Regions from separate parts of the Paenibacillus sp. 1-8 genome, predicted to be linked through region 2. Evidence: riboswitches for the same ligand, from Rfam matches in the RefSeq annotation. Region 2 holds a riboswitch; each other region holds the start of a gene.
The links. A riboswitch is a leader RNA that binds a small molecule or an ion and turns the genes downstream of it on or off. The one in region 2 is predicted to bind thiamine pyrophosphate.
Positions count from the first base shown of each region.

Region 1: another riboswitch for thiamine pyrophosphate. It lies ahead of thiE (thiamine phosphate synthase); the one in region 2 lies ahead of thiM (hydroxyethylthiazole kinase).
Region 3: another riboswitch for thiamine pyrophosphate. It lies ahead of thiC (phosphomethylpyrimidine synthase ThiC); the one in region 2 lies ahead of thiM (hydroxyethylthiazole kinase).
Region 4: another riboswitch for thiamine pyrophosphate. It lies ahead of AC0WRU_RS02700 (ABC transporter substrate-binding protein); the one in region 2 lies ahead of thiM (hydroxyethylthiazole kinase).

Region 1 is NZ_CM149995.1:4,165,544-4,170,505, reverse strand. Features, by position in the region: partial or broken gene AC0WRU_RS19080 (IS3-like element IS655 family transposase) at 48-382, opposite strand; gene AC0WRU_RS19075 (ABC transporter permease) at 512-1,192, opposite strand; gene AC0WRU_RS19070 (hypothetical protein) at 1,310-1,750, opposite strand; partial or broken gene thiE (thiamine phosphate synthase) at 2,097-2,204, opposite strand; TPP riboswitch at 2,393-2,496, opposite strand; gene AC0WRU_RS19060 (AEC family transporter) at 2,605-3,558, opposite strand; gene AC0WRU_RS19055 (NAD-dependent malic enzyme) at 3,631-4,962, opposite strand, start outside.
Region 2 is NZ_CM149995.1:2,682,601-2,687,562, reverse strand. Features, by position in the region: gene AC0WRU_RS12185 (SDR family NAD(P)-dependent oxidoreductase) at 1-136, shown strand, start outside; partial or broken gene AC0WRU_RS12180 (sulfurtransferase TusA family protein) at 301-524, shown strand; partial or broken gene AC0WRU_RS12175 (DsrE/DsrF/DrsH-like family protein) at 512-753, shown strand; gene AC0WRU_RS12170 (metal-sensitive transcriptional regulator) at 830-1,096, shown strand; TPP riboswitch at 1,608-1,717, shown strand; gene thiM (hydroxyethylthiazole kinase) at 1,770-2,588, shown strand; gene AC0WRU_RS12160 (YetF domain-containing protein) at 2,689-3,378, shown strand; gene AC0WRU_RS12155 (fibronectin type III domain-containing protein) at 3,641-4,962, shown strand, end outside.
Region 3 is NZ_CM149995.1:456,706-461,667, forward strand. Features, by position in the region: gene AC0WRU_RS02020 (Fe-Mn family superoxide dismutase) at 1-924, opposite strand, end outside; gene AC0WRU_RS02025 (alpha/beta hydrolase) at 1,180-2,217, opposite strand; gene AC0WRU_RS02030 (IclR family transcriptional regulator) at 2,517-3,260, shown strand; TPP riboswitch at 3,413-3,525, shown strand; gene thiC (phosphomethylpyrimidine synthase ThiC) at 3,710-4,962, shown strand, end outside.
Region 4 is NZ_CM149995.1:585,951-590,912, reverse strand. Features, by position in the region: gene AC0WRU_RS02715 (EAL domain-containing protein) at 1-239, opposite strand, end outside; gene AC0WRU_RS02710 (bifunctional 2',3'-cyclic-nucleotide 2'-phosphodiesterase/3'-nucleotidase) at 503-2,608, opposite strand; gene AC0WRU_RS02705 (pyridoxamine 5'-phosphate oxidase family protein) at 2,831-3,265, opposite strand; TPP riboswitch at 3,470-3,579, shown strand; gene AC0WRU_RS02700 (ABC transporter substrate-binding protein) at 3,781-4,827, shown strand.

The sequences.
Region 1 (4,962 bases), 1.5 Mb from region 2:
AGCAATCGAAGTGTTATAAAGGTACAACCGTTTTCATCACCCTAAAAGTAGCTTCTGCCACGGTCTGTATGAAACCACTGAATCTGACGCAGATCGCCTTTCACCGTCGCAAAAGCGCGGGAAATCAATGTTGCATTCTTATGAGGACCAGCACTATGATCAATGATTGCTCGATTGAACAGGTCGACCAGCACGCAGATGTAGTGCCATCGGTTCTGACTTTCACATAGGTTAAGGCACTGACCACGAAGCGTTTGACCTCCGTTTGAGCAAACTTACGATTCGATGTATTCGCTGTAGTTTCTTCATTACAAGCCGTTTTGTGAGACTTATATTGTGCCACCGTGTACGTAGAAACCAGCCCTTGCTCTTTCATGATCCGCTCCTTAGTATGATAGGTTTATTCTACAAGCCCTCATTTTAATGTAGTCGATCCACATCGTGAAACTACGTGATTCAAAAGGAAATGTTCTCAACATGTATAACTATGACATTTGGGGGGATGGCTTCTTCACAGAAGAAAGTCCATAATCCATTTACCTCTATCAACTAAATGCAAAATATTAACACTTTCCTTATCGTATACAGAAACTTGCCCAAATATTTTTTCGTTGCCAATAAAATTCAAACCATTTTGTATGGTTGAACTGCTAACAATATATTCAACACTGGAAGTGATATTATCAGCATTCAAGTTCAGTAAAATTGTCCGATCTATTCTAGTAGGTATATTGTAACCAATAATCCCTATGACCTCGTAATCCATATGATTATATTCGACATATTTTTTTTCATTTATGGTTTTATTTATAGGAACATCATTACCAATAACTGCAACATGCGAATTAGATATGAAATCAGATTCAGAAAAAAACCTTCCACTTGTTAAGTTAGGTGGAACATAGTCCCCCTTATATATAACACCCCGAATATCTTCTCCTTGCCCGAAAAACCTTCCGAATAATACAGTATCATTTGGTAGTGCCTCATATAAAGAAGAAAAGTCAAGTTCAGTTTTTGATGTTTTGAAAAACAAGGCATTATCATCATAAAAGTTATTGCTTAGTTTTTTTACGAGATTTACATTTTCATTATAAAACAATGTAAATAAGCAAGCGAAACAGAACAGGGTAATAGCGACAAATAAAAACACATCTAAAACTTTGACACGAGTTATACGAATATTGTTCATAATGTATCCTCCAAGGCGGGTAACAAGGTGAATTGTTTAGTGAATTGTTTGGTAAATTTTTTTATTAATGAAATTACTAAAAACAGAAATTCATATCACAAATAATTCGTTAAAAAATTAGATACCGTAGTATGTTTTGGCTACACCGGAATTTAATGAGTTATAGTTTTCCCAACTAGAACGAGCATAGGATCTTCCTTGTTTGGTGCTCCATACCCGTCCAGAATCTCCATAAACTGATCCACCCTGAGCCCATGTATGTTCAAAACGTGCTCTCGTATAACTGTCTAGCTTTACATTCCCTTGCTGGGCCTGAGTGTTGCCCCAAACCTGTCTGTTTCCTTTATCCCAATCAATTCCCGAATTGTGATCGTATGTTATAGAAGCGTTGTTTAACGCAGTAACTGAATAAACAGTTACATTATTAGGGATAGTCAATTCTTCCTTAGTTGAGATTACCAAGTTTGGATCAACTGCTTGGTTAGGTTCTACCGTACTGTCAGCAGCATACGCGGGAACACTCCCCAATAAAAGACACGAACTCAATGCAAGGCCCATAATTTTTTCTTCGTGACTAAATAAACTCCCTTTCTTCAGAATTCACCTTGATACCCGCGAAAATATTATACTCCTAGTCCATTTTTTTTGTAAATAAAAGGATCGAACTGGATAAGTATGAATTAATTTGGATTTGAGACGAGGGAATGTATACTACCTCAAAGAAAAATCTTTTGTCTGCACCCAAGTCATGGATAAGTGATATGCTCTATAAACAGAAGCAGCCTATCTGTTCAGGAAGACTGCTTCTGTTTATTACGACGAATGATGCCTCAGCCAGTAGTTAAATACCTCTATCAGCAAATTTCCGTTCACACACGTATCGCGCTGTTCCCGTGCTTGTTCCCACTTCCTCTACACGGTCTATAGTAATGCCCCCGATCCCGACGATCGGCACATGAATTCCCGCTTTAGGCAGCTCATGCAATATCGCCGGACCCTGCACGGCATGGGCAGCCTGCTCCAGTTACCTTTGTAAGCAGCGCGTCTCCGCCACTAATAAGCTCATTTTCCCACCTCCACCAAAATCAAGAGCAGGAAGTCCCGTAAGAATACAGTTCCGGAACAACGCCAAAAAGCCGCCCCGAAAACTGGAGCGGCTTCATCATAGGTCCAATGCGCAAAAAAACACCAGGGACCTTATATACGAAGGCTCCACTTTCCTACGCTAGTACGAACTAGATCAGGTTCAAAGGGTCCAAGATACGTTCTTGTCTCAGCCATCATCGGCTCCCCTAGTGGACTTCCTATTCTTTTGACTATTACTGTACATTCGTTCATCTGTTATGTTAAACCGTCATCTCCAACTACACGAAAGAATTCGCGACAGGGTCCAATGTCTAATAGGAAACAATTTACATCAATAGCGAAATGAGCACAGGCAGTGTAGCAAGAGAAATGACGGCACTGATGACAAAGGAGGAAGCTGTTTCCGATTCCAGACTTTCAAAACGCGTAGCAATCATGGCAGCGACGGCTGAGCCAGGGAAGGAAACGAGCAATACTGCCTTCACCGTATCGGCAGACGAAAGGCCGCACAGGTAGGCAATCAGCAGCATCAATAAAGGCTGTACAATCGTTTTTAACAGCGCGATAGCAATGGCGGTTATGCTGAAACTGATATTGCGCACGCCAATGGTCACACCGACTGCGAATAAAGCGGCCCCGGAGGTAATGTCACCGATTTGATTCAACGATTTGCTCAGCAAATCCGGTGAATGGAAGCCGAACAAGGTCAAAATCACGCCAATCAGCGGCACGAGCGCCAGCGGTTCCCTTAAACCGTGAAAAATGGAGTCCCAGACTAGACTTCCGAGGTGACCGTTCTGTTCCTTGCCTGAATTCCGGCTGGCTACGGTAGCTATAATGGTAGCCGCCGGGTCAAGGACGGCATTGACTACGATGCCGGTAAGTGCAATGGGGATCGCCACGGCTGAGGAGCCGTAGATGGCGCCGAGCACGGGAATGCCCATAAAAGCAAAGGTCGGCTGTGCCGAGTTCAAAGCAAACATGGAGGCATCCTTCAGCGACTGCTTCCCCGCAAAGCGGGACAATAGAAGGAGAACAGCATAAAAGCCGACAATGCCAATGAACAGAGCCAGCAAGAATGACCATTGCTCGATAAGGGATTTCCTGCTGGTGGTCGTAATGCCGATAAATAAATGCGCGGGCAGCGCAAATTTGGTGACGAGCGCATTTAGGGCTTTCGAGGAAGAGGCGTCAAAGCTTTTGTAATGCCCCGCTAACCACCCTAAAATAATAACGAAAAAAATCGGCACCAAAATATAAAGGATATGTCCGACACTCATAGTTCGATCCTCCTTGCTTGAACTGGCGTATCCTGCCTGTCTGAATAGGCATTCTCTTCCCCCAATGAAGCATTAGTGAGGGTGATGTATGACACTTTCCACGGCCTTGACCTTCACATATTCCGGTTTCCACATTGCATCCCGAATGGCTTGCTCAACATCTGAAATATGTGCCTGGGCTACCTGATCCTGAATCGCGGCTTTCGCCACCGCCACCGCAACAGCGTATGAAACATCCCGTAATTTTCGGATAGGGGGGAGCAGCGCACCGCCAGGCTTATTCGAATCTACGCCATTGGCAACGGCATCTGCTGCGGCTGTAAACATGGCAGGGGTGATTCTTTTGGCCTTGACCACAATTGCGCCCAGACCAAGTCCCGGGAAAACAAAGGCATTGTTTGCCTGTCCAATCTCAAATTTCGTACCGTTATAGGTGACTGGCTCAAAGGGACTTCCGGTAGCAATCAAGGCTCTGCCATCGGTCCATCGTATCAAATCCTCGGGTACCGCTTCGGCAAGGTCTGTAGGATTGGACATGGGCATGATGATCGGGCGTTCTACATGTTTCGCCATTTCCTTGATAATCTCCTCAGAGAAAGCACCCGCTACGCCGGAAGTTCCGATCAATATCGTAGGCTTCACCTGGCGGATAACCTCAAGCAGCGGTATTTTTCCGTCATCAGACCGCGTCCATGAGCTGACTTCCTCTTTTTTACGTACATACGGCTTCCGATATTCCAGTACATTTTCCATATCGTCCGTTAACAGCCCGCTGTAATGAAAGGCCCAAAAGGGCTTGAATGAATCCTCCTCCGAAAGGCCGTCCGCGATCATAGCTCCCCGAATTTGGTCCGCGTTACCGATTCCTGCTGCCCCCGGGCCGAACACAAGTACTTTTTGCTCACGCAGCGGAATCTTGGTGACACCTACCGCCGAAAGAATCGCAGCCAGCGTTACCGCTCCTGTGCCTTGAATGTCATCGTTAAAGGTGAGAATGCTTTGACCGTATTTGCCTATAATATGGCGTGCATTCACGCTGCCCACATCTTCCCAATGCAAAAGCGCCTTCGGGAATTGCGTTAACGTTTTGCTGATAAAAGTATCAATAAACTGGTTATAGGCTTCTCCGCGAACCCGCTTATGGCGGTTTCCGATGTACAGCGGATCATTCAGCAGCTTTTCATTATTGGTGCCCACATCCAGTACAATCGGCAGCACCCGTCCGGGATGAATGCCTGCCGCAGCTGTATACACAGCAAGCTTGCCAATAGCAATGTTAATCCCCCCGACACCCCAGTCACCGATGCCCAGAATACTTTCGGAATCCGTTACGACGATCAGATCCACATCCTCACCACTCAAACCGGAATTATAGAACGCTTGTCCAATGCCGTTCGGGTTATC
Region 2 (4,962 bases):
AGAGATGCTATATCTGACCCAAACACCTGTTGTGCTGGATGGTAGCAAATACGAGCGTGTTGTAGGCCCTATACCCAAGACCCCTTTTGAAAAAGGCATAACGGATACAATACTCTCATTAAAAAAACGTCAATAAAAAAATCTATAATGGGGCTTTATCAGAAAATATACTTTCAAGCTATGAAAGCCGCGATCTATGCGGTTTTTTCTTTTTTCACTTTGACTATATCAGGTATACTCGTTTGTACGCCTGTGAACACAAACAACCAAATAGGTTGACAAGGAGAGCATGCTTCGTTCGAAATTCAAGCCACGGACAATGGTTCATTAGCCGATTTACAGAGCTGGGCTCAAAATACGGACATCAATATTTAGGTACTCTTCAATCAGGAGATGTGATGCAGCATTATTTACGTAAATCTAATCCCGATGAAGTGAAGGAAGAACAAAGCTTTCCATGGGCTATAAGCCATGAAGAATTACAGACAACACTGTTCGCAAACGGGAAAATAACGTTACTGGACTCGGCCCGCAGATGATCAAGCATGTTATGAAAAAGCATAATGTGCTTTCACTTCCGCAGCTTATCGAGCTGGCGCAAGAGCAGGGGATCAAGCTGGTGTGGTGGCCTGCACCATGACCATGGACCTGCTAGGACTGCAGCAGGAAGAGCTGATGGACGGTTTGGAATATGCCGGAGTAGTTGCCTACCTGGGGGATGCTTCGCAGGGTAAGGTAAATCTATTCATTTAGGATGTCCTTATTATTTTTTTTGTTTATAATATACCTATACATGTATATGATTAAATCAAAAAGGAGTGTAAACCTGATGGATTACAATTATAGTGATGAACTGAAAACACGCCTGAGAAGAATTGAGGGTCAGGTGCGTGGGGTGCTTCGTTTAATGGATGAAGGACAATCCTGTAAGGACGTAGTAAGCCAGTTATCTGCCGTACGCAACGCATCCGATAAAGCGATTGCCCAGATCGTGGCAGAGAATCTGCAACGTTGTATATTGGAAGAACAAGAGGCTGGTGGTGCTACAGATAAACTTGTTAAAGAAGCGATCCAGCTTCTCGTAAAAAGTCGTTAAGGAGGTCATCTTATAAGGAGCTGTAGTCTGACCTGAATCTCCAGAATAGGTAGGGCAATATTATTTCCCAAAATTATTGCCCTCAATCCATAAGGGATGCTGAACATAAGTCCCTAAAACTCGATAAGAGCTGCTTGAGCAGAGTGAGTTAACGTATTCAGGGTTAAGCGGGTAATCGAAACATCATCGGCGTTTATTTTGATTAAATCTTTAGAAGGATCGGCTTGCGAAGTATCGTTTGTTCAATGGATTCACCCTGTATTTTTGGAGTGTGGTTTTGGATCAATATAGTAGAAGAAACATTGTAAATACCGTTTTTTATTAAAATATTTGTTTCATTGGATGCTAAAGCTTCAATTAGAGAAAGATAGTCACCCGAGCCATCAGCGGCTACAACAGCAGACGGGGAAGAAGCAATAGATGGATAGATGGGTCCAAAAGCAAACCTCCAAACGTTTTTACATGATCAAAATATCTGTTGATTTTTGTATGACGAACCCGTAACATTAGAAAAAAATATATCGGGAGCCTGTGGAAGCAAGCTGAGAGTACGACTAAGCCGTCGTAGACCGTGTGAACCTGTTGGATAATGCCAGCGTAGGGATATAAGTGTATACATATGTATAGGCCAACAGTCTTTCACAGGTTCCTGAAGAAAGAGGGTTGGTTTTTTATGTTAGATCAAATGGCTTTATTGCTACAAAATATGCGGGATATGAATCCGCTCGTTCACAATATAACCAATGTGGTCGTCACCAATTTTACGGCAAACGGACTGCTCGCGCTCGGCGCTTCACCAGTTATGGCATACGCCAAAGAGGAAGTCGCAGATATGGCCCGAATTGCGGGGGCGCTTGTACTTAACATTGGTACGTTAAATGAAGAACTTGTAGAGTCCATGATAGTGGCTGGTTTATCGGCTAATGAACATGGGGTACCTGTGCTGTTAGATCCCGTGGGTGCGGGAGCGACCCCATTTCGCACAGCCTCCGCTCTCCGGATTCTGGATCGGGTCAAGGTGGATATTGTTCGCGGTAACGCTGCTGAAGTTGCACAAATCATTGGTGAAGACATACAGATTAAAGGTGTCGATGCTGGAGAAACAGGCAATTTGAATATTTCACAACTTGCAGTCAAAGCAGCCCATCAACTGAATACAATTGTTGCAATCACCGGCAAAGAAGACGTCATTACCGACGGCCGTATAGGGTGGATCATTGAGAACGGCCATAGCATGCTTACCAAAGTTACGGGAGCTGGTTGCCTATTAACTTCGGTGCTTGGCGCTTTCGCTGCTGTCGAAAACGACAGACTTACTGCTGGCATGGCAGCACTTGCCGTATATGGCGTTGCTGCTGAAATGGCAGCAGAACGAAAAGGTGGGGAAGGACCAGGAAGCTTTCAGATCGAGCTACTTAATATGCTGTTCGCGGTAACGCCGGAAGATGTGCGCCAGTACGGTAGGGTGCGCGCATTAGAGCAGATATTCTGAACACAAGAGTATAGAAGGTGAAATGAACCACTGTTTATATAGAAATGGACAGGTGTAATAACCCGTAAGGAGAAATAACTTCTTGCCGGGAGGTGTATGTATGGAGGTATTCGTCACGATTGGTGTCAAATTGATCATCAGCTTTTTTGGTTTGTGGATTATTGCTTTTATTACAGGGCGGAAAACCCTCAGTCAGTTAACACCGCTCGATTTTTTAACGTCATTGGTTTTAAGCGAAATTGTGGGGAATACACTATACGACGATAAGGTGAGCATTGGGCAGCTTTTGTTTGCTTTGGCACTGTGGTGCGCGCTGTCCTATTTTTTTGAGAAGGCAACGACCCATTTTGTAAGATTTGGATATATGGCGGAGGGCCGGACTGTGCTGCTCATCGATAAAGGCAAGGTTAATCAAGAAATGCTAGAAAAATACGATATTGAGTATACACAGTTACTTTCCATGCTTCGGCAGCAAAATATTTTTTCTCTTCGTGAGGTCAGGTACGCCACGTTGGAAACGAACGGCTCACTATCAGTCATGCGCAAACCCGAATACGAGCCGCCAACCGCTCAGGATATGGGGATTGGTGTGCAGCCCGATTTCTTTTCCGTTACGGTCATCGATAAAGGAAAGCTGCTGAACGAATCCATGAGGGGCAAGAAAATCGATATGGAGCAGATTAAAGCAAAGATCCGGGAGCAAGGATATGGTGATATCGACGAGATCGCCTATGCGGAGTATAGCGAGGATGGAACACTGTACATTGTTCCGATGGGAGAGAAAACCTAATTAGACCAGGTTGGACCAGGCATAAATTATCTTTTAGTATCCGCGCTCAGCGCGGCTTTTTTTATGTATACAAGTCCAGTTCTTGGCTTGGGGCAAGAGCTTGTACTATTAACCTAAACATTTCCTTTAAATATTCCGATAACATTTAAATGAACGCCTATTGCTTATGCTAGGCTGACAAGGCTGGATTACAATAGGAGGATTTTGTAATCTTACCAACTGGTTTGACAAATACATATTGTTATCAAGGAGTGCACAGATCATGAAAAAGAAGGGATTGCGCCAATGGATGGCTCCGTTCGCAACGGTTACTCTGATTTTGAATACGGGATATGGCATCTGGGGTGGAACGGATGTAGCGGCAGGTGCGTTGCCTACACAAGAGCATAGCTGGAATTTGAAAAATCCGGGTATAGAGCAGTCACATGCAAATGTATTAGCAGGTCAAGGGCGCTATGCGAAGGTTGGTTCGGGTACAGGCGTGACTACGCTTACAGAAGTAGATGGTCAAAGAACCTATATTAACGGAATTATAAAAACGTTGGCGAACCAAACAGCTGCGTTGAGTATTGTATCTGGAGAAGTAAGCCATTTGACAGCAATTCCGACAGATACAACAAAGATGAACTTGTCTTGGACAAATCCGACGGACACCAATTTTGACCATGTAAAGGTCAGCGTCAGCAAGGATGTATATGTAGATAACATCAAAAGTAATTCTTATATGATGAGCGGCTTACAGCCTGATACAACATATAACTTTCGCGTGCAGACGGTGGATAAGAGCGGAAATGAATCTCAGGGGACTACAATACAGGCCAAAACGGCTTCTGTTGCTCCTGTAGATAAGACACCTCCAGGAGAGGTGAGCGGGCTGACAGCGACGAATGTGGGTTACAACGCTTTTACTGTGAATTACATTTTGCCCAAGGATGCTGACCTGAGCCAAGCGATTATCTATCTAAATGATAGGGAAGTGCAGCGAACCTTAGGTACGTCCTACACGTTTAGTGGCTTGATCGCTTCCACTAACTATACCGTAACGGTCAAAACAGTGGATAAATCCGGAAACGTATCTGGGGGGGTTAGTATTCCAGTTACAACCCCAACAGTCTCCGTCGATACTTCGTCCGTGCCAGATGTGACTGGAGCGACAGTGACGTCCGTTGGTAATCAGAGTATATCCATTTCCTGGACGAGACCCAGCGGGACTAGTACAGCTAGTCTATATCTGGACGGGCAACTGATAACAGATTCATCAGGAACGACATATACGTTCACGAACCTGACAGCAGCTCGGTCGTATGGAATTACGATTAGGTCCAAGCGGAGCACAGGTGCGTTGTCCTCTGGCGTGAAGCTGAGTGCGACGACTAATTCGAGCTCCAGTACGTCGGAAGTAACCAATCTTGAGGTAGACAGCAAGGATGAAACCTGGATAAAAATCACCTACGATATTCCGAGTGAAGCGCAGAGGGTGAAAATATATGTTGATAATGACTATCGTGGGGCTACAACCTCTGAGTCCTACAATATTACGAATTTGCGTGCAGGACGCTGGTATGTAATTAAGGTAGTAGCAGT
Region 3 (4,962 bases), 2.2 Mb from region 2:
CAGCTTTTTCTCCGCTTTGTTTAAATCATTCACATAGCTTAGATGATGCTTGTCATGGTGGATACGCATCGTTTTTTCATCAATGTACGGTTCAAGCGCATTATAGGGATATGGGAGCGGCGGTAAACGATGTCCCCCGATGGGAACAGGTCGGCCGGGGGAGGTTTTTTCCGTAGCCGAAGGCTCTGTCTGGCTTGACTGGACGCCTTTGTCTTTGTTCGCCCACGGTCCTTCCCACCTCGTGCCGCCTGTCTGCCCTGTCTGCCGCTCTCGCAGCGCATCCTCGGGGTAATCCTCACCCTCTGCCGCCACATGATACAATGCACTGGCCCGCGCAATGGAGCCGGGCTCCTGAAAGGGATTGGTGGAGATCAGGAAATACTGACTCTCATGTGCTGCGTGCAGCACAACTCCGGTGGATTTCGGCTGCTGCCGTAACGCATGGCTGTGCTCGGTCAGCAGACTGAGCTGCCGTACATACTCCTGTGACTGGCGGTTTGCGGTTTGCAGCAATTCGTCCAGACGACGATTCAGCTCTTGTGAGACAGGCTGTGAATCTGATGTCACTCCTGCCGTTGCCTTAGCTGATTGTAACGCTTCTGGCGCTGACCCTGACCCCAAATCTCTCGACTGCCCCGATTGCCTGGCTTGTGCTTGTGCAGCAGCCGACGTTTGCTCCCATTGACGATGCCACGCCTGATCTGCCGGATCGAGGGCGCTTCGCTGCTCTTCTAGCAGCTCTATAGCGGTGCGTTCCGTCTGTTCGAATATTGTCCTCCAGTCATCCAGCAGCCGCACGTAAGCAGGCTCCAGACTCTCTGTAGCGGACTTAATCACTTCCACATGCCAGCTTTCCTGCTGCTTCCAATGCCGGATTTCCTCCAGCACACGTAAGGGCAGGAAAGACCCGTAAGTACTCAGCATCGTTTGTACCTCCCGTATCCCACTATGGCTATCCGGGCTGGTCCCAAGAACCTGACCCGGATGCATACGTACCCAGTATATTCGTCGTCTCATCGGGAATATGTCTACAAACTCCCCGGCTCCGGCGCGATATGTAATGTGGGGCAAATGGATACATAGTTGGATGCAAAAAAGAAGCCACGCTGCGGCACGGGTTAAGTGTCCACAGACGGGCTTCTCCAGGTTGAATGGAGTATGGCTACTAAAATAGAACCATTACTGCGTAGTCGTTTGTTTACTGGCATTAGCGATAGTTTTCTTATCCTCCAACTCTTGTACACCGCTTAAAAACGTCGATACCCGCCGCAAATACTCACGTGGATGCTCCCTGAAAATAAGCTCATGCAGCCCGTTTTTGACAATCCATACACTGGAAAGCGGGTTGGTTTGATTGGCAGCGAGCTTTTCCGCAATCGGGTAAGGAGCTTTTTCATCCTGCGTCCCATGTACGAACATGATCGGGAACGGATAGTTTTCCGTTTTGACCTTCTGATATGGAATCTGATGCAGGCTGGTACCGTTCAAGACTGGAAACAGCAGCTCCAGAATTTCCAGAGACGGATGGCGCGGCAGATTAATTTGATTATGAATGTTATGGTACAGCGTATCTGGCTCCAGCAGGAAGGTGCTGTCCAAAATCATGGCGTCCACATCCTTGGTTTGCAGGCCTGCCTGAAGGGCGGTTCCTGCTCCCATCGAGAAGCCCCATACGATAATCTCCGAGGAGCCGCGTTGCTTCGCAAGCTGGATCGCCCCAAGAAGCTGCTGGGATTCCGCTTTGCCTCCGGTTGCGACGGCTTTGCTGTTTTGTGATGCGAATCCGTAATCGAACATGACAACGTTAAAATTCAAACGGTGGGCATAATGCGCCAGATCATACATCGGAATCCAGCTTTCTTCGCGATTGGCCCCATAACCGTGGCTGAAAATAATCGTTTTCTTCGATTGATCTGCCGGGATATACCAGCCCTGCACCATCCGGCTACCGTCCTTGGCGGGGAAGCTGACTTCCTCGTAGGGCATACCTTTGGCCTGCATCGGGTTCGAGTATAGTGGCGCGACGGTTGGATTCGTCAGTACCCATGCGATATAGGCATGCAGGGCAATAAAGCAAAACAACAGAAAGAATACGACCGACAGCAGCAGGGCAATGACAACGTGCTTGAACCGCAGCAGACGGGGGTTGATTAGTGGGGTGGACGGCTCCTGGACAACATGCTGTAACTGAGAGCTGCGCTGGGATGTCGAAATCATGTAAGAGCCTCCTTCTATAAAAATGAACTTCGTTTCATAGAATTCTAGGTACAATTCCACTTGAAAATGATAGTTTAGGTCCGTATAGATACCTATTATCGTATGATGCGTGTTATCCAAAGTCAACGGCTGAACCGGAAAAGTAAAAATGATGCAAAGAATTGTCGATGTTTCTTCTCGTTCTGTAATATGGCTGTCACAAAAACATTAGTTTACAGTAGCCGCGACTATTCTATATAATTTATGTAACCATGTTTCATGGTGTGAAACGAATATGGAACAAAGAGGAGCGGTTCACAATGGAAGACCGTAAATTAACCGTTCGCGCCGTGGAGCGTGCGCTTGATATACTGATGTGTTTTACCGGAGATTCCGATCTGGGCCTGACAGAGATTGCTTCCAAAATTGGTTTACATAAAAGTACCGTCCATCGGCTGTTGACCACGCTGGAGGATCGCGGCTTTGTCGTTCGGAATGCCGCAACGGAAAAATATCGGCTTGGCATCCGGATATGGGAGCTGTCCACCCATTTGTCGCAAAGCGACGAGCCGGCGATACTGCTACAGCCAGCGATGGAAGGATTGCGTGATCGTCTGGGCGAAACGGTCAGCTTGTACCTGCGCGATGGCAGCATGCGTATTCGTATTCAGGCCGTGCAGAGCAATCAGGCGATCCGCCGCGTTGCGCCAGTGGGTGCAAGCATGCCGCTGGCTGTAGGAGCCTCCAGCAAGGTGCTGGCGGCCTTTATGCCGCCGCAGGAGCTGGAAGCCCTGCTAAGCGGGGATGAATGGCCGCCCTCGGTAGACCCGGAGGTCTATAAGGCTCAATTGCAGGATATTCGTGAGAAGGGCTATGCGACCAGCTATGAGGAGCGGGAGCCGGGCGCTGCTGCTGTGGCTGCGCCTATCGTGAATCGGAAGGGACAGGTCGCTGCGGCCTTGTCTGTATCCGGCCCGGTCAGCCGACTAGCTCCCGAGACGCTGCATGATTTTGCCCCGATTTTGATGGAGGCGGCGAAGGAAATGGGGCTTATGCTTCCGTAACAAGAATTGAGAGTAATGAGGCGATCAGAGCGAATTTTAAAGGCGATCTTGGAAAAAGGGACCGGAAAAGGGTTGCCAAAGCCGTAAATTTGAAGTAATCTGATGGGGATGGCGGGCTGTCCGTTATAGCCGCCTCATGCGAACAGAATTAACAGAGTTACTGGGGGAGCCTGTAATGCCGGGCTGAGATGGAATCGCACTAGATTCCGGACCCTTTGCACCTGATCTGGATCATACCAGCGTAGGGAAGTAATCGGCCATTGAAATGTATACGTAGCCGCTGTCTACGGCAATGCATTCGGAGTATGTTTCCGCGTGCGTAGCCGTCTGCATAGCTGTTTCGTTAGATTAGCCGGTTCCCCTGGGGAACCGGCTTTTTTGCATAGATAGCCAGCCTGGGGATGGTTCCGGATCGGTGTGTCATTTCATCGAAACGGGAGGAATGGACAATGAAACCGACAGAAACAGAAGGAACAGTAGGGAACGCAGTGGATGAACAGACAGGAGGGGTGAAGCCATTTCCGGGGAGCCGCAAGGTATATATTCAAGGCTCGCGGCCGGACATTGCCGTGCCGGAGCGTGAAATCGCCCTGCATCCCACACATACGCCGCAGGGCACGGAGCATCATGAGCCGTTACGTGTGTACGATACGAGCGGTCCCATGACCGACGAAGCCTATCAGGTCGATATCCGTAAGGGCTTGCCTCCATTGCGGCGAGCTTGGGCACTGGAACGAGGCGATGTGGAGGCTTACGAGGGGCGCGCCGTCAAGCCGGAGGATAACGGATTGAAGCCCGGCTCCAAACGGGAGACGGCTGAATTTCCCGGCGTAACCAACCGTCCGCTCCGTGCGCGGCAAGGGCGTAGTGTAACGCAAATGCATTATGCGCGGCAAGGGATCATTACGCCCGAAATGGAATTTGCGGCCATCCGCGAAGGGGTGGAGCCTGAGTTTGTGCGACAGGAGTTGGCGGCAGGACGAGCCATTTTGCCTTCGAATATCAATCACCCGGAAAGTGAGCCGATGGTGATTGGGCGTCATTTTCACGTGAAGATTAATGCGAACATTGGTAATTCTGCGGTTACGTCCTCCATCGAGGAGGAAGTGGAGAAAATGACCTGGGCTGTACGCTGGGGCTCGGATACGGTCATGGACCTGTCCACAGGCCGTAACATCCATACGACACGTGAATGGATCATTCGTAACTCCCCTGTGCCGATTGGGACTGTACCGTTGTATCAGGCGCTTGAAAAAGTGAACGGCGAAGCTGAGGCGCTAACGTGGGAGCTGTATCGTGACACGCTGATTGAGCAGGCGGAGCAGGGCGTGGACTATTTTACAATTCATGCGGGCGTGCTGCTGCGGTATATTCCGATGACGGCAAGCAGAATGACGGGAATTGTGTCCCGTGGAGGGTCGATCATGGCGGCTTGGTGTCTTGCGCACCATCAGGAGAACTTTTTGTACACGCATTTTGAAGAAATATGCGAAATTATGAAAGCCTACGATGTGGCCTTTTCCCTCGGAGACGGTCTGCGTCCAGGCAGTATCTATGATGCGAATGATGAAGCACAGTTTGCTGAGCTGGACACGTTGGGCGAGCTAACGCAAATTGCCTGGAAGCATGATGTTCAGGTTATGATTGAAGGGCCGGGACATGTCCCGATGCACAAAATCAAGGAGAATGTGGACCTGCAAAT
Region 4 (4,962 bases), 2.1 Mb from region 2:
TCCATATGTAACAACCATTCCTTCGGCAGAAGAGCCAGTCTGTCCATCAATTGCTCCAGCTCCGAAGGACTGTGATAGCGAAACGCAGCGCTATCCTCGCGCCCTCGTTCCTGTTTCATTTGTTCCGACAGCATACCCAAGTTGTCCACCGCTTGAGTAAGCGACACCCTAGAATGCCTGATTCTCAGCAATCCCTGATCCTTAATGGGTAATATGATGCTGCAATTGCTGCAAGTCATAATGGTCCTCCTCGGAACAATTTTCCGGTTTTTTCACCATTATATCACAAATAACTAGAACAAAAGTACTATAAAATTACGAAAAACAAGCTTGTTTCCATTTTAAACTTAGGACTTGAGTGTATACTAGACAAGAAATAAAGCCTTTTGAACCATTTTCCAATTAAGTTACTGTTATTCTAGAAAATCAAAAAAGCAGCAAGTCTCTCGGCTACAGAGACTTACTGCCTTTTTAATTTCAAATGAAAGCTAGAAACACAGACTTATTTGGAAGCCTTTGGCTTGGTTGTTTTAGCTGGTTTAACCACCGCAGGTTTAGTTGCTTTTACGGCAGGCTTCGCTGTTGCTTTCGCTGGAGTCACGGTTTCCTTTACAGGTGTCGTTGCTGCATTGGGCTTCGCGCCAGCTTTCAGACTATATTTAGCAAAGCCGTCAGCCGCGCTGCCGAGGAATGAAATCTGCTGGTTTCCGGCAAGCACGTCTTTAGCATCAGGCGAGGATTCGAAGGTAATCTTAGCCTCACCGAAAGGAGCAATAGACCAGTTGCCATCCGCAGCCGGATTAATCGTTCCGTTCGTACGGATGTAATCAATAACGACCTGGCGGCTTTCGTCCGGTGCTGCCATCACAATGCGTTTGCCATCCGGATTTGCCAGTTTGGATGAGGAAGCACGATAGTTGTTGGTCGCTACGATAAACTTCTGTGCAGGATCAATTGCTTTCCCGTTGTATTGTAAATCCTTGATACGATGAGCAGAAGGATCAATAACGGTTCCCTTGGCATCATATCGTGCAGGCTGAGTCACATCAATCTGGTAATTCACACCGTCAATGACATCAAAATTGTAGGTAGGGAAATCTTTGTTAATCAGCGATTGTTCCTCGGTTTTCTTTGGATCGATACGGTTAAACTGGCCCGCAGACCATTCCAGCCATTCCTGAATTTCAGCACCGGTAACTTCTACGGCCTGAACCGTGTTCGGATACACGTACAGATCGGACACGTTTTTAATGGCTATCGTGCCTTCAGGAATGCTGGTATAATACTCGGCACCGTTTCGACCACCAGCCTTGAATGGGGCGCCAGCCGACAATACGGGAAGATTTTCGTATTCGGTTCCCTTAAGATGGTTCTGTACGTACCATTTTTGTGCATTCGTCACAATCTGAATGGATGGGTCATCCTGCACTAATGCAAAATAACTGTTGATCGGTGCAGTCGTTGTTCCCACCGGTTGACGAACATAATCCAATGTTCCTTTATGTTCGTCCTGGACCGCCTCTGTCAGTTTGAATTCGGGTTTGATCTGTTGCACCGCTGGATTGGTAGTATTCACAACCGGGCGCACTTCCGACTGAGAGTTGGTTACATTCCACACGCGGTTTTTCTTTTCAAGGCTCAGGTCAATAATGCCCAGCTCCTTGCCCCATGAGGAAGCTTCTACAGCCGGTACGCCATTAATGGTTCCTTTATCCAGGTCTACACCGCTCATTCCTTTAAAATCAGGGCCGGGGAAAGATTTATGCGCGTGTCCAAATAAAATAGCGTTAATTCCGTCCACCTTGCTCAAATATTTAACGGCATTCTCCATCAATGGAGTTTGCGGTACATCCTCATAACCTGTGTGTGCCAGCACAATAATAATGTCAGCACCCTCGGTTTTCATTTGTGGAATAAACTTTTTCGCCGTTTCCACAATATCCTTGGTAACGACTTTGCCCTTCAAATTACTTTCATCCCACTGCGTAATTTGTGGTGTTACCAAGCCAATCACGCCCACTCTGAGTGGATGAACTTCACCCTTTTCATCCGTCACTTCTTTATCCAGAATGCGATAAGGGGTAAAATAATTTTTAGTGCCTTGGCCCCCATCATCGTAATACACGTTCGCATTTACGTAAGGGAAATCAGCTCCCTTGAGCGATCTCTCCAAAAAGTCGAGACCATAGTTGAATTCGTGGTTCCCCACCGTAGCCGCATCATAGTCCATCAAGTTCATCATCTTGTAGACCGGATGGACACCGCCTTCTTTCTCGAAGGTTTTGCTTCTGGCCATATAATCACCCAGTGGATTGCCCTGCAACAAATCGCCGTTATCGAACAACAGGCTATTTCTTGTTTCGCTGCGCGCCTGCTGGATCAGTCCGGCTGTGCTAACCAAGCCGTATTCGTTCGTTTCCTTGTCTGCATAGTAATCGTAATTCATCAAGGCCGCATGAATATCCGTTGTTTCCATGATCCGCAAATTCACTGTAGCACTATCCTTGGATTCGCTAGCAGCCCAAGACGGAGCGGCTGAAAACACCAGCATGCTACAGGCAACGACTGCTGCTGTAAGCCCTCTAAACCATTTTTTATGAAATATCAAAATATATCCCTCCTCATTAAGATGTAGGCCTCATACACATACTTTTGCACATATATGTAAGCTTTGAACTCACCATTCCTATTTTAATCCAACGCGGGACAAAAGAGTAGTCATTTACCCTATTTATTTATGAAGAAATAATTAATTTTCCGAGAACATAAAAACCAGCAAACCTCCCAAATAACTTGGAGAATTGCTGGTTTCCTTATATTCTATCCGATTCTATTTTTCCCACACCTGACGTCCAGTTTGCTTACCCACGTACTCAATACGATTCGGGTTTACATCCAGAATGACATAATCGGGGTCATCCGGGCCGGAAAACCATTCCTTCAACGAATCATTCCACACTTGCTTGCGTAGTCCCTCATCCGCTGTGACCTGGACGGTAGCCTCAACCTCTACGACTTCCTTCGTACCGCCCACTTCATAACCCAACAGCAAATAAGCGTTCGGATTGTCCTTTAGCTCATCCACCTTATGCGTTTTACGATCCGTTGCCAGATGGATGTTCAACCCTTCGTTAAAAAGAGCCATATAGCGCACCTTCGGCTTGCCGCCCTCCACCGTACCCAACGAGCAAAATTTGTTGTTATCCAAAGCCTTTACAATGGCTTGTTCCAGTTGGCTGCGATCCAATGTTTCCGTTTTACCCACGGTACAACAACTCCTTTTCGTAAATTAGAATTCCTGTGAATTGGTTTCCGACAAGATCATGGTCATTTTCAGAACAAAGCTCACAGTAAAAGTGTACCCTAGCGTACGGCAAATGAACCGTCACTTCTTCCCCAATGCTGGACAGACCCGCCTTCTAGGCATATAATCGTCGTAGTAAACCCGAATTGAATAACCCATTCGACTATACAATGCCAGGGGTGCTGGAATCGGCCGGCTGAGAGTGTGTCCCAAGACACTGACCCTTACAACCTGATCTGGGTAATGCCAGCGTAGGAATGCTTAAGCAAGATACGCCCTTTCTTTTCTTATTACGGCGGGCCATCCCTTACTTTGGTATATACAAGCGCAAGCGTCCCGGAACATCGGGGCGCTTTTTTTGTTGAAGATGATGTTGTTGGAACAGATAGCGTCTGGCAGAGGTTATTTTTGTGAAATGGGAAACATAAGCTGTCTGATCCGACGGATTACGGGTAATAAAAGGAGAGAACACAACAATGAAGCGCATGAAAATGTTAAGCCTGGGGCTGATCAGTCTGTGGCTCATGGCCCTGACTCTGACCGCATGCGGCGGAAGCTCCCCCTCTGCACCGCAAGGCGCGGCTCCTGCCGCCGACACCCAAGCGACCTCCCCGACCAAGGGACTCAAGGATGTTAAAGTCGTGCTCGACTGGACGCCAAATACGAATCATACGGGCCTCTATGTCGCCAAGGACAAAGGATTTTACGAAAAAGCAGGCTTGAATGTACAGATCGTTCAGCCCGGTTCGGGCGGAGCCGATCAAATGGTTGCTTCCAATGCTGTACCTTTTGGTATCAGCTATCAGGAGGGCGTCACACAGGCTCGTACGCAAGGGGTACCGCTCGTATCCATCGCTGCGGTCATTCAGCATAATACATCAGGCTTCGCAGCCCCGGTTGACCGCGGGATTAAGAGCCCGAAGGATTTTGAAGGTAAAACCTACGGCGGCTGGGGTTCGCCCGTAGAAGAAGCGGTCATGAAATCCATCATGGACGCAGACAAAGGTGATGTAAGCAAGGTGAAGATCATCAACATGGGCAATGCCGATTATTTTACAGCCGTCAAGCGGGATATCGACTTTGCCTGGATTTTCTACGCATGGACCGGGATTGAAGCCCAACTACGGGGTGAGCCACTGGATATGCTGTATGTAAAAGATTATTCCAAAAGCCTGGATTACTATACACCTGTCATCGTGAGCAACGAACAGACCATTAAAAATGATCCCGAGCTGGTCAAGGCCTTTATGGACGCAACCGCCCAAGGCTATGAATATACCATCGCTCACCCGGAAGAAGCCGCAGATATCTTGACCAAAGCGGTTCCGGAACTGGATAAAAAGCTGGTACTCGCCAGCCAAAAATGGCTAAGCCCGCGTTATCAGGACGATGCCACCCAATGGGGCGTACAAAAAGCGGAGGTATGGAAAAACTACTCCGACTGGATGTACGAGCGCAAACTGCTCAGCAAACCCTTGGAAGTCGATAAAGCCTTTACAAACGACTTCCTGCCCAAGCGTTGATCATTTTGTTAATACGCTAAATTACCAACTAAATAAAGTCGAACTAGGGACGTGCACCAAGCGCCACTACGCGGACGGATGGTGCTCCCCATCGCTGTTGTACCCAGACTTCTTTTATAAATATCCAGAGGTGAA